DNA from 3 places in the Streptomyces sp. NPDC048637 genome. Region 3 is predicted to be linked to each of the others. Evidence: riboswitches for the same ligand, from Rfam matches in the RefSeq annotation. Region 3 holds a riboswitch; each other region holds the start of a gene.

What was found. Region 3 has a riboswitch for glycine ahead of cycA (D-serine/D-alanine/glycine transporter). Riboswitches for the same ligand answer to the same signal wherever they lie in the genome.
Region 1: linked by a shared signal. The riboswitch ahead of gcvT (glycine cleavage system aminomethyltransferase GcvT) and the one ahead of cycA (D-serine/D-alanine/glycine transporter) in region 3 are both predicted to bind glycine.
Region 2: linked by a shared signal. The riboswitch ahead of gcvP (aminomethyl-transferring glycine dehydrogenase) and the one ahead of cycA (D-serine/D-alanine/glycine transporter) in region 3 are both predicted to bind glycine.

The regions. Positions count from the first base shown of each region.
Region 1 is NZ_JBEZHQ010000025.1:104,637-107,905, reverse strand. Features, by position in the region: gene AB0C46_RS27280 (enhanced serine sensitivity protein SseB) at 1-284, opposite strand, end outside; gene AB0C46_RS27275 (AAA family ATPase) at 406-1,053, opposite strand; glycine riboswitch at 1,352-1,447, shown strand; gene gcvT (glycine cleavage system aminomethyltransferase GcvT) at 1,600-2,727, shown strand; gene gcvH (glycine cleavage system protein GcvH) at 2,857-3,234, shown strand.
Region 2 is NZ_JBEZHQ010000009.1:224,532-227,800, reverse strand. Features, by position in the region: gene AB0C46_RS15245 (DNA polymerase IV) at 1-778, shown strand, start outside; gene AB0C46_RS15240 (PRC-barrel domain-containing protein) at 685-1,071, opposite strand; glycine riboswitch at 1,186-1,282, shown strand; gene gcvP (aminomethyl-transferring glycine dehydrogenase) at 1,471-3,269, shown strand, end outside.
Region 3 is NZ_JBEZHQ010000019.1:133,320-136,588, reverse strand. Features, by position in the region: gene gcvP (aminomethyl-transferring glycine dehydrogenase) at 1-304, opposite strand, end outside; glycine riboswitch at 455-549, opposite strand; glycine riboswitch at 884-980, shown strand; glycine riboswitch at 981-1,072, shown strand; gene cycA (D-serine/D-alanine/glycine transporter) at 1,355-2,827, shown strand; gene AB0C46_RS23605 (SRPBCC family protein) at 3,156-3,269, opposite strand, start outside.

The DNA of each region.
Region 1 (3,269 bases), on a different contig from region 3:
GACATGTGCGAGCCGACCACCCGCAGGAACTCCTGCTCGGAGCTGTAGACCGGGACATAGGGCGCGCCGTCCAGCTCGACGGTGGGCAGATCGAGGCCGCGGGCGCCGAAGCCCGCGCTCTCCGGGCCGCCGCCGTTGGGCAGCGGTACCCACAGCCGGCTGCGGCCGAGGATCTCGACGATCCGGCCGCCGGCGCCCGGGTGCCCGACCGAAGCGGACAGCACCTCTTCGAGCTCGTTCGCCGGCCATGCCAGCTGCGGTATCCCCTGCTCCGGAAATGTCATGTGCACCCACCCGTTCCAAACCGCGCCATCTGGCCAAAGACCCTAGACGAGAAGGGGGGCGGTGCGGCGTGCGGGGGCCGCGTGCGGCGACCAGGGCGACGCGCCCCAGGGGTGCCTGTGCCTAGTGGAAGCTGACCGTCTCCAGCGTGCTCGCCGTCCGCCGGTCGAGGAGGACGGCCGAGCAGAAGCCCTCCGGCAGCCGGGCCGACTCCGCGGCGCCGACCAGCCGGCCCACCGCCCTGCGGTGCCGTGCGAAGGCGTACCCCGACACCCCGCGTCCCCGTGACTCCTGGCCGGAAAGCGCCACCTCGGGCGCCACATCGAGCAGCACCAGATGTGCCCCGCGGCCGCCGCGCAGCGCCGACCGCGCGATCCAGCGGCGCACCCACGCCAGCGTCCCGCAGTCGTGCACGACCACACTGTCGCCGGAGCGCAGCGCACGGCCCAGGGTCAGATAGTGGGCGGCCCGGACCAGCGGGCGGTAGAGGCCGTACGGCAGCCGGCGCAGTCTGCCGCGCTCCCAGCGCTCGCGGACGTCCTGGGAATCTATGCGGTGCACCACGGAGCCGTGCCCGTCCAGCGACGGCACGAGACGGTGCATGAGGGTGCTCTTGCCGCTGCCCGGAAGCCCGGAGACCACGACCAGATCGCCGGCCGGAAACCGCAGCTCGGCGGCGTCATCCGGCCGCTCGTCGCCCCGCAGGTCCACGACCTCGGTGCGGCGCCCCGGCCGGATGACGGCCCGCGGCGCACGGCCGGCCCGGGACATGGCGGCGGACGGCGCCGTCCGCACGGCGTCCGGGGGCACGACCCCTGAAGTCGCCCCGAATGCCGCTTCGCTGTGCACCGTGATCGCCCTCCCCGCCCGTTCTGGTCCGGTTCGAGTCCGTCCCTTACCCGCAGAGTGTCAAGAAAAGGTAATGCCCATCAAGGCGATTGTCCGATCTGCCCACGTCATGGGCGGGGCGGTGGACGGGGCTCCTCTATCCGGCATTCCCGTGCAATGATGTGGCCGCCGCGTGCACACCACAGCTCATCTGTGCACCGCCAACTGCATACCGGCCGCTTGAACCCGTGCGGGAGAGTCCCCGGCCGCCATGGCGGGGCGCCGAAGGAGCAAGTCCTCCCTTGAATCTCTCAGGCCCCTATACCGCGCGGGCGAGGCAGATCTGAAAAGCGAGCCACTGCCCGGCTGACAGGGCGGCTCCACCCAAGGTGCAAACCGGGTCCGTTCGCGGGATCCCGGTGAACCTCTCAGGTTCCGATGACAGATGGGGAGAACGTCTTGTTCACCCCTGCCTGGGAGCCCAGAACCATGACTGATGCCCCCCGCCGCACCGCACTGGATGCCACGCATCGCACGCTCGGCGCCACCATGACCGACTTCGCCGGCTGGGACATGCCACTGCGCTACAGCAGCGAGCGCGACGAGCATGTCGCCGTCCGCACCCGCGCCGGCCTCTTCGACCTCTCCCACATGGGCGAGATCACCGTCACCGGCCCGCAGGCCGCCGACCTCCTCGACTACGCGCTGGTCGGCAACATCGGCGGCGTCAAGACGGGCCGCGCCCGCTACACCATGATCTGCGAGGCCGAGGGCGGCATCCTCGACGACCTGATCGTCTACCGCCTGGCCGACCAGGAGTACATGGTCGTCGCCAACGCCTCCAACGCCCAGGTGGTGCTGGACGCGCTGACCGCGCGGGCGGGCGGTTTCGACACCGCGATCCGCGACGACCGGGACGCCTACGCCCTGCTCGCGGTGCAGGGCCCGGAGTCCCCCGGCATCCTCAAGAAGCTGACGGACGCCGATCTGGACGGTCTGAAGTACTACGCCGGGCTGCCCGGCACGGTCGCCGGTGTGCAGGCGCTGATCGCCCGTACCGGATACACCGGTGAGGACGGCTTCGAGCTGTTCGTCCGGCCGGCGGACGCGGTCGCCCTCTGGGCGGCGCTGACCGAGGCCGGCCAGGACGCCGGTCTGGTGCCCTGCGGTCTCTCCTGCCGCGACACCCTGCGCCTGGAGGCGGGCATGCCGCTGTACGGGCATGAGCTGACCACCGCGACCACGCCGTTCGACGCGGGCCTGGGCCGGGTCGTGAAGTTCGAGAAGACCTCCAACGACGGGGACTTCGTGGGCCGCGCCGCGCTGGCGGCGGCCGCCGAGCGCGCCGAGACGCAGCCGCCGCGCAAGCTGGTGGGCCTGATCGCCTCGGGCCGCCGGGTGCCGCGGGCCGGATACCCGGTCGTCACGGCCGACGGCACGGTCATCGGCGAGGTCACTTCCGGGGCCCCGTCCCCCACGCTCGGCAAGCCGATCGCCATCGCCTATGTCGACGCCGCCTACGCCACACCGGGCACCGAGGGTGTCTGCGTGGACATTCGTGGAAGCCATGAGCCGTACGAGGTCACCGCGCTGCCGTTCTACAAGCGGCAGAAGTAGCGGTTCCCCCGCGGCAGACCCGGCGGTGGCGCGCGCCCGCGCGTCTCACTGTGCAAGACACTCCCCCGGACGTCGTCCGGGAGGTGCCCCGATTCACGATCACACCCTCGCGTACAGGAGAATCGAGCCATGAGCAACCCCCAGCAGCTGCGCTACAGCAAGGAGCACGAGTGGCTGTCGGGCGCCGAGGACGGCGCCTCGACGGTCGGCATCACCGAGCACGCGGCCAACGCGCTCGGCGACGTCGTCTACGTACAGCTCCCTGAGGTGGGCTCCACGGTCGCGGCGGGCGAGACCTGCGGCGAGCTGGAGTCGACCAAGTCGGTCAGCGATCTCTACTCGCCCGTCGACGGTGAGATCACCGAGATCAACGAGGATGTCGTCAATGACCCCTCGCTGGTGAACTCCGCCCCGTTCGAGGGTGGTTGGCTGTTCAAGGTGAAGATCAGCGGCGAGCCGGGCGAACTGCTCTCGGCCGACGAGTACGCCGCCTTCATCCAGAGCTGAGCCCCCGGCTCTCCCCCGCTCCCGGCTTCGCCCGG
Region 2 (3,269 bases), on a different contig from region 3:
GTATGCGATGGCGCTGGGGCAGGACGACCGGCCCGTGGTGGCCGAGCGGGACGCGAAATCCATCTCGGTCGAGGACACCTTCGAGGTCGATCTGACCGACCGGACTCGGGTACGGAGCGAGGTGCTGCGGCTGGCGGACCGGTGTGTACAGCGGCTGCGGGCGGCCGGGCGCTCCGGGCGCACGGTGGTCATCAAGGTGCGCAACTACGACTTCTCGACGCTGACCCGTTCCGAGACGCTGCGCGGGCCCACCGACGACCCGGCGGTGATACGGGAGGCGGCTGTGCGCCTGCTGGAGATGGTGGACACCACCGGCGGGGTGCGGCTGCTGGGCGTGGGCGTGAGTGGCCTGGCGGACTTCACACAGGAGGATCTGTTCGCCCAGCTGGCGACGGAGCGGGAGGCGGCGGAGACCGCGACGGCAGCGGCGGCGGAGCAGGCCGCCGGGGGCACGGAGCAGGCCGGGGCCGAGGAGGAGCGGCCGCGGCGCTGGCACCCGGGGCTGGACGTGGTGCACGACGAGTACGGCGCCGGCTGGGTACAGGGGAGCGGGGTGGGGAGAGTGACCGTACGCTTCGAAACGCCATGGTCCGCACCGGGGAGGGTGCGGACCTTTGCTGTCGAGGACCCGGCGCTGCGGCCGGGGGAGCCCCTGCCGCTGGTGGGCGGGGCGCCGGCGGGTGATCAGTCGTCCGAGCCGGCGATCTTGCCGAAGTTCTTGTCGCGGGAGGCGGGGGACACCGGATCGGAGGTCGGGGAAGAAATATCCAGTCGGTAGTGGTGATAGAGCTGAAGTTCCTGCTCAGGGGAGAGATGGCGGCCCACGCCGAAGTCCGGCGCGTCCTTGATCAGCTTGCGGTCGTAAGGAATGTGCAGGCCCTCACCGACCATTTTGCTGGGCTCCAGGGGGACGAACGCATCCCGGCTGAAGAGTCCGGTGCGCACGGCCGCCCACTCCGGTTCCCCCGTCGCATCGTCGAGGTAGACCTCGTCGATGGTCCCTATTTTCGCGCCGTTACGGTCGAACGCTTTGCGGCCGATCAGGCTTCGGGGATCGATATCGGTTTGCACGGCCCCTCCAATTGGTCGCAACTGCCCTGTGACAACTACCAAACGGCACATTTCATGCCCTGGCCACTCGAAGGATCCTTCGAGTGGCGCGCTGGTAGGCTGGCGATTGGCCGCAGACCCCGTGCGGGAGAGTCCTTGTCGTTCGCGACCAGGGCGCCGAAGGAGCAAATCCTCCCCGGAATCTCTCAGGCACACGTACCGCATGGACGAGGTCACTCTGGAAAGCAGGGCGGGCCGCGGAAGGCACAGCGCCGGGACCCCTCCTCACCGACGGTGAAAGCCGGACCGCCATGTGCGGGCCGGTGAAGCTCTCAGGTTGAGATGACAGAGGGGGAGGCCGTCCGGGCACCCGTGCCGTGGTGCCCCTCGTAGGTCGTATTGACCAGGAGGCCCCCGCAGATGACCACCAATCGCATCTCCTTGACCGAGCTGGAACGCGGCACCCCCTTCGAGCGCCGGCACATCGGTCCCGACCACGCGGCGCAGGCGAAGATGCTCGCGCACATCGGATTCGGGTCGCTGGACGAGCTCACCGCCGCTGCCGTGCCCGATGTGATCAAGAGCGCCGAGGCGCTCGGCCTGCCGCACGCCCGTACCGAGGCCGAGGTGCTCAAGGAGCTGGAGGGCCTGGCGGACCGCAATCAGGTCCTGTCGTCCATGATCGGACTCGGCTACTACGGCACGTTCACCCCGCCGGTGATCCTGCGCAATGTCATGGAGAACCCGGCCTGGTACACGGCGTACACGCCCTACCAGCCGGAGATCTCGCAGGGCCGCCTGGAGGCGCTGCTGAACTTCCAGACGATGGTCGCCGACCTGACCGGGCTGCCCACCTCCGGCGCCTCGCTGCTGGACGAGGGCACCGCCGCCGCCGAGGCGATGGCTCTTGCCCGCCGGGTCGGCAAGGTCAAGCAGGGCGTCTTCCTGGTCGACGCCGACTGTCTGCCGCAGACCATCGCCGTGATCGAGACCCGTGCGGAGCCCACGGGCGTCGAGGTCGTGGTCGCGGACCTGTCCGACGGCATTCCGGCCGAGATCGCCGAGCGCGGTGTCTTCGGTGTGCTGCTGCAGTACCCGGGAGCCTCCGGTGCGGTGCGTGACCCCCGCGCCGTGATCGAGCAGGCCCACGAGCTGGGCGCGATCGTCACCGTCGCCGCCGATCTGCTCGCCCTGACGCTGCTGACCTCGCCCGGTGAGCTCGGCGCGGACATCGCCGTCGGCACCACCCAGCGCTTCGGCGTCCCGATGGGCTTCGGCGGACCGCACGCCGGCTTCATGGCCGTCCGTGACCAGTTCGCCCGCAGCCTCCCCGGCCGTCTGGTGGGCGTCTCCGTCGACGCCGACGGCAACAAGGCCTACCGCCTGGCGCTGCAGACCCGTGAGCAGCACATCCGCCGGGAGAAGGCCACCAGCAACATCTGCACCGCGCAGGTGCTGCTCGCGGTCATGGCCGGGATGTACGCGGTCTACCACGGCCCCGAGGGCCTGCGGACCATCGCCCGGCGCACCCACCGCTACGCCGCGATCCTCGCCGAGGGCCTGCGGGCCGGCGGGGTGGAGGTCCTGCACGGTGCGTACTTCGACACGCTGACCGCGCGGGTGCCCGGCCGGGCCGCCGAGGTCGCCGCCGCCGCCCGGGAGGCCGGTGTCAACCTCCGGCAGGTCGACGCGGACCTGGTCGGCATCGCCTGTGACGAGACCACCGGGCGTGCGCAGCTGGCCGGTGTCTGGGGCGCCTTCGGGGTGCCCGGTGACGTCGAGCAGCTGGACGCGGCCGCCGCCGAAGCGCTGCCGCAGGCGCTGCTGCGTCACGACGACTACCTCGCCCACCCGGTCTTCCACGAGTACCGCTCCGAGACCGCGATGCTGCGCTACCTGCGCACCCTCGCCGACAAGGACTACGCGCTGGACCGCGGCATGATCCCGCTCGGCTCCTGCACGATGAAGCTGAACGCCACCACCGAGATGGAGCCGGTCACCTGGCCCGCGTTCGGCCAGCTGCACCCGTTCGCGCCGGCCGACCAGGCCCAGGGCTACCTCACGCTGATCCAGGAGCTGGAGGAGCGGCTGGCCACGGTCACCGGCTACGACAAGGTCTCCATCCAGCCGAACGCCGGATCGCAGGGCGAGCTGGCCGGTCTGCTGGCCGTCCGCGCCTACCACCGCGCCAACGGTGACGAGCAGCGCACGGTCTGCCT
Region 3 (3,269 bases):
CCAGCACATTGCGCCGGATCACCGCGGGCGTGGTGGTCGCGTGGTAGCCGAGTCCGCTCATCGGGACGGCCACGGTGTTCCTGCTCGCGAGCTCCTGCAGCTCGGCGCGGGCCTCGGTCTCGGTGGCGGCGGCAGGCAGGTTCAGGTCGGACGTGCTGCGGATGCCGCTCGGGACGGCGGCGTCGATGAGCGCGGCCAGCGTCGGGTAGCCGACTTCGGCCAGCATCTTGGCGCGGTCGGCGTCGCCGACGCCGATATGGCGGGTGGCGAACTCACCCGACGCGGAGGACTCGGGGAAGGTCATGGTGGGAGGCTCCCTGTGGGGGCACCGCGAACGCGGCACCGTGGATGGGTGGCCTCCCCGCTCTGTCATCGGTACCTGAGAGCTTCACCGCCGGGTCGGGCGGTTTGCACCGTGGGCGCAGGACATGACGTCCTGTCTTTCCAGAGTCGCCTAGCCGAAGCGGTAGTTGGGCCTGAGAGATTCTGGGGAGAGTTGCTCCTTCGGCGCCTCGCCAGGGTGGGCGAGGGCTCTCCCGCTTCGGTTCGAACAGCGCGATGTGGAGTTGTGGGGCCCGACCGTAGGGCCGGTTGGTGGTGGCGTCAAGGCGGTCCAGCGCCCTGACGATCCTGGTGACCGCCGGGTACGCCGAGAATCGGGCGGGCGCCGCGGAGGAGGCAACGTACGGGCACCGGAACACAGCCGTCAAGAGTCCGCTCGGTGTACGTGCCGGTAACGGATCGGCCCAGGATGCGCGCCTTGAGCTGCACAAACGCCGTCCCCCACGGGCGAGTGCCGTACTACTCGAAAGTAATGTCCAGCGTTCGGTCGGTCCCTTGACCGGTCGCAGATGTGGCCCTAGCCTCACCGCACATTGCCGTTCACCCCGGAGCGGGAGAGCACTGGATCAGCCAGACCCAGGCGCCGAAGGAGCAACACCTCCCCGGAAACTCTCAGGCATCCCTACCGCTCGGGCAGGCAACTCTGAAAAGCAGGCGCTGACGCGCCTCGCCCACGGTGCAAGCCGCGTGCTGCGCGCGGCGAAGCTCTCAGGCTCATGACAGAGGGGGAGGCTCACTCGGCCGTACGGGCTCCTGCCCGTGCTCGACATTCGAGGAGCCCCTGATGGCTGTTCCGCCGCCGCTCCCCTGACCGCCACTGCGTGCCGGCTCCCGGGCTGATCTTCGATCTACTATGTGGGACCGTTCAGCGTACTGACACCGTTCCTGTCGGCTGCCGCAGGTCCGCGCGCAGCCCCACCCTGCCGCTCGCCCCCTGTGGGCGCGTGGTCATGCTCCAAGATGCCCCCTGTCCCGTGCCCGCACGGGTCTTGAGATCCGCGAGGTTTTGCCCATGCCTGAACGCAGTGACACCGGCTCGACCACCGTGTCGGCCGGATCCACTCCCCCGCCCGAAGGTGAGCAACACCTCTCCCGTCAGCTGTCCAACCGGCACATCCAGCTCATCGCGATCGGCGGTGCGATCGGAACCGGCCTGTTCATGGGCTCGGGCAAGACGATCTCGCTGGCCGGGCCCTCGGTGATCTTCGTCTACATGATCATCGGGGTGATGCTCTTCTTCGTGATGCGGGCGATGGGCGAGCTGCTGCTCTCCAACCTGCGTTACAAGTCCTTCGCCGACTTCGCAGCCGACCTGCTGGGGCCGTGGGCCGGCTTCTTCACGGGCTGGACTTACTGGTTCTGCTGGATCGTCACCGGCATCGCCGACGTCATCGCGATCTCCGGGTATGTGACCTACTGGTGGCACGACCTACCGCTGTGGATACCGGCGCTGGCCGCCGTCGTCCTCTTGATCGCCTTGAATCTGCCCACCGTGAAGGCGTTCGGCGAGACCGAGTTCTGGTTCGCGCTGATCAAGATCGTCGCGATCGTGGCGCTGATCGTCGTCGGGCTGGTCATGGTGTTCGGTCACTTCCAGGCGCCCGGGGGCGCGGCGGCAAGCTTCTCCAACCTCTGGAACGACGGAGGGTTCTTCCCCACCGGCCCCATGGGGTGCGTCGCGGGATTCCAGATCGCGACCTTCGCCTTCGTCGGCATCGAACTGGTCGGCACCACCGCGGCCGAGGCGGAGAACCCGGAGCGGAACCTGCCCAAGGCGATCAACTCGATCCCGGTGCGCGTGATGCTCTTCTATGTCGTCGCGCTGATCGTGATCATTTCGGTCACGCCCTGGCGCGAGATCAGTGCGGACCGCAGTCCGTTCGTCGTGATGTTCACTCTTGCCGGTCTGGGGATCGCCGCCTCGGCGATCAACTTCGTGGTGCTGACCTCGGCCGCCTCGTCTGCGAACTCGGGCATCTACTCCACCTCACGGATGGTGTACGGGTTGGCCCGGGAAGGCGACGCCCCGGCGCGCTTCGGCAGACTCACCTCCAGGAAGGTACCGGCCAACGCCCTGCTCCTCTCCGGGGTGTTTCTGCTCGCCGGTGTGGTCATGGTCGCCATGGACGACTCGATCATCGAGGCCTTCACCCTGGTGACCACCGTGTCCGCCGTGCTCTTCATCTTCGTCTGGTCGATCATCCTGATCAGCTACCTCGTGTATCGCAAGCGTCGTCCGCACCTGCACGAGGCGTCGCAGTTCAAGATGCCCGGCGGCATCGTCATGTGCTACGTCGTGCTCGTGTTCTTCGTGTTCCTCCTCTGGGCGCTGACCCAGGAACCCGACACGCTGCGGGCCTTGCTGGTGACCCCGGTGTGGTTCGTCATCCTCGGCATCGCGTGGGCGGGGCTCCGCCGTCGCCCGGGCCACGCCGCCCGTGAAGCGGCCTTCCGTTCCGAACTGCACAACGCGCAGCAGGACTGATACGGCCACCGGGCCCATAAACCGGCACCCATCGCGAGCGCCGTTCCCGGGGAGGGGAACGGCGCTCGCTTTCGGTGTGCTTGCGACTCCCCCGCCCCCGCAGCCCACGTCTGACAGGCACTCAGGACTTCGCATGCTGCCGCTGCGGAGCGCCGGGGTTGGACCCCAGCCAACGGCCGCGCTCGCTCTGCACCCCTCGCCCGTGTCCGCCGCCGCAACCAAGCCGACGCTCAGCGGTAGGGCTCCAAGGGCCGTCACCGGCCACCACCGGCCACCACCGGCCGCCGTACTGACTGACGCGCAGCGGGCCGCGGAACCGGTTGGTGGGTCAGTACGACGGCCGGTTGTGGGCGCGGGCTTCGGCGGCGGACTTCAGGTCGCGCAGCCATGCTTCGAGGCCCTCACGGAGGATCTTGGACGCGGTGGGAACGTCCGCTTCGAC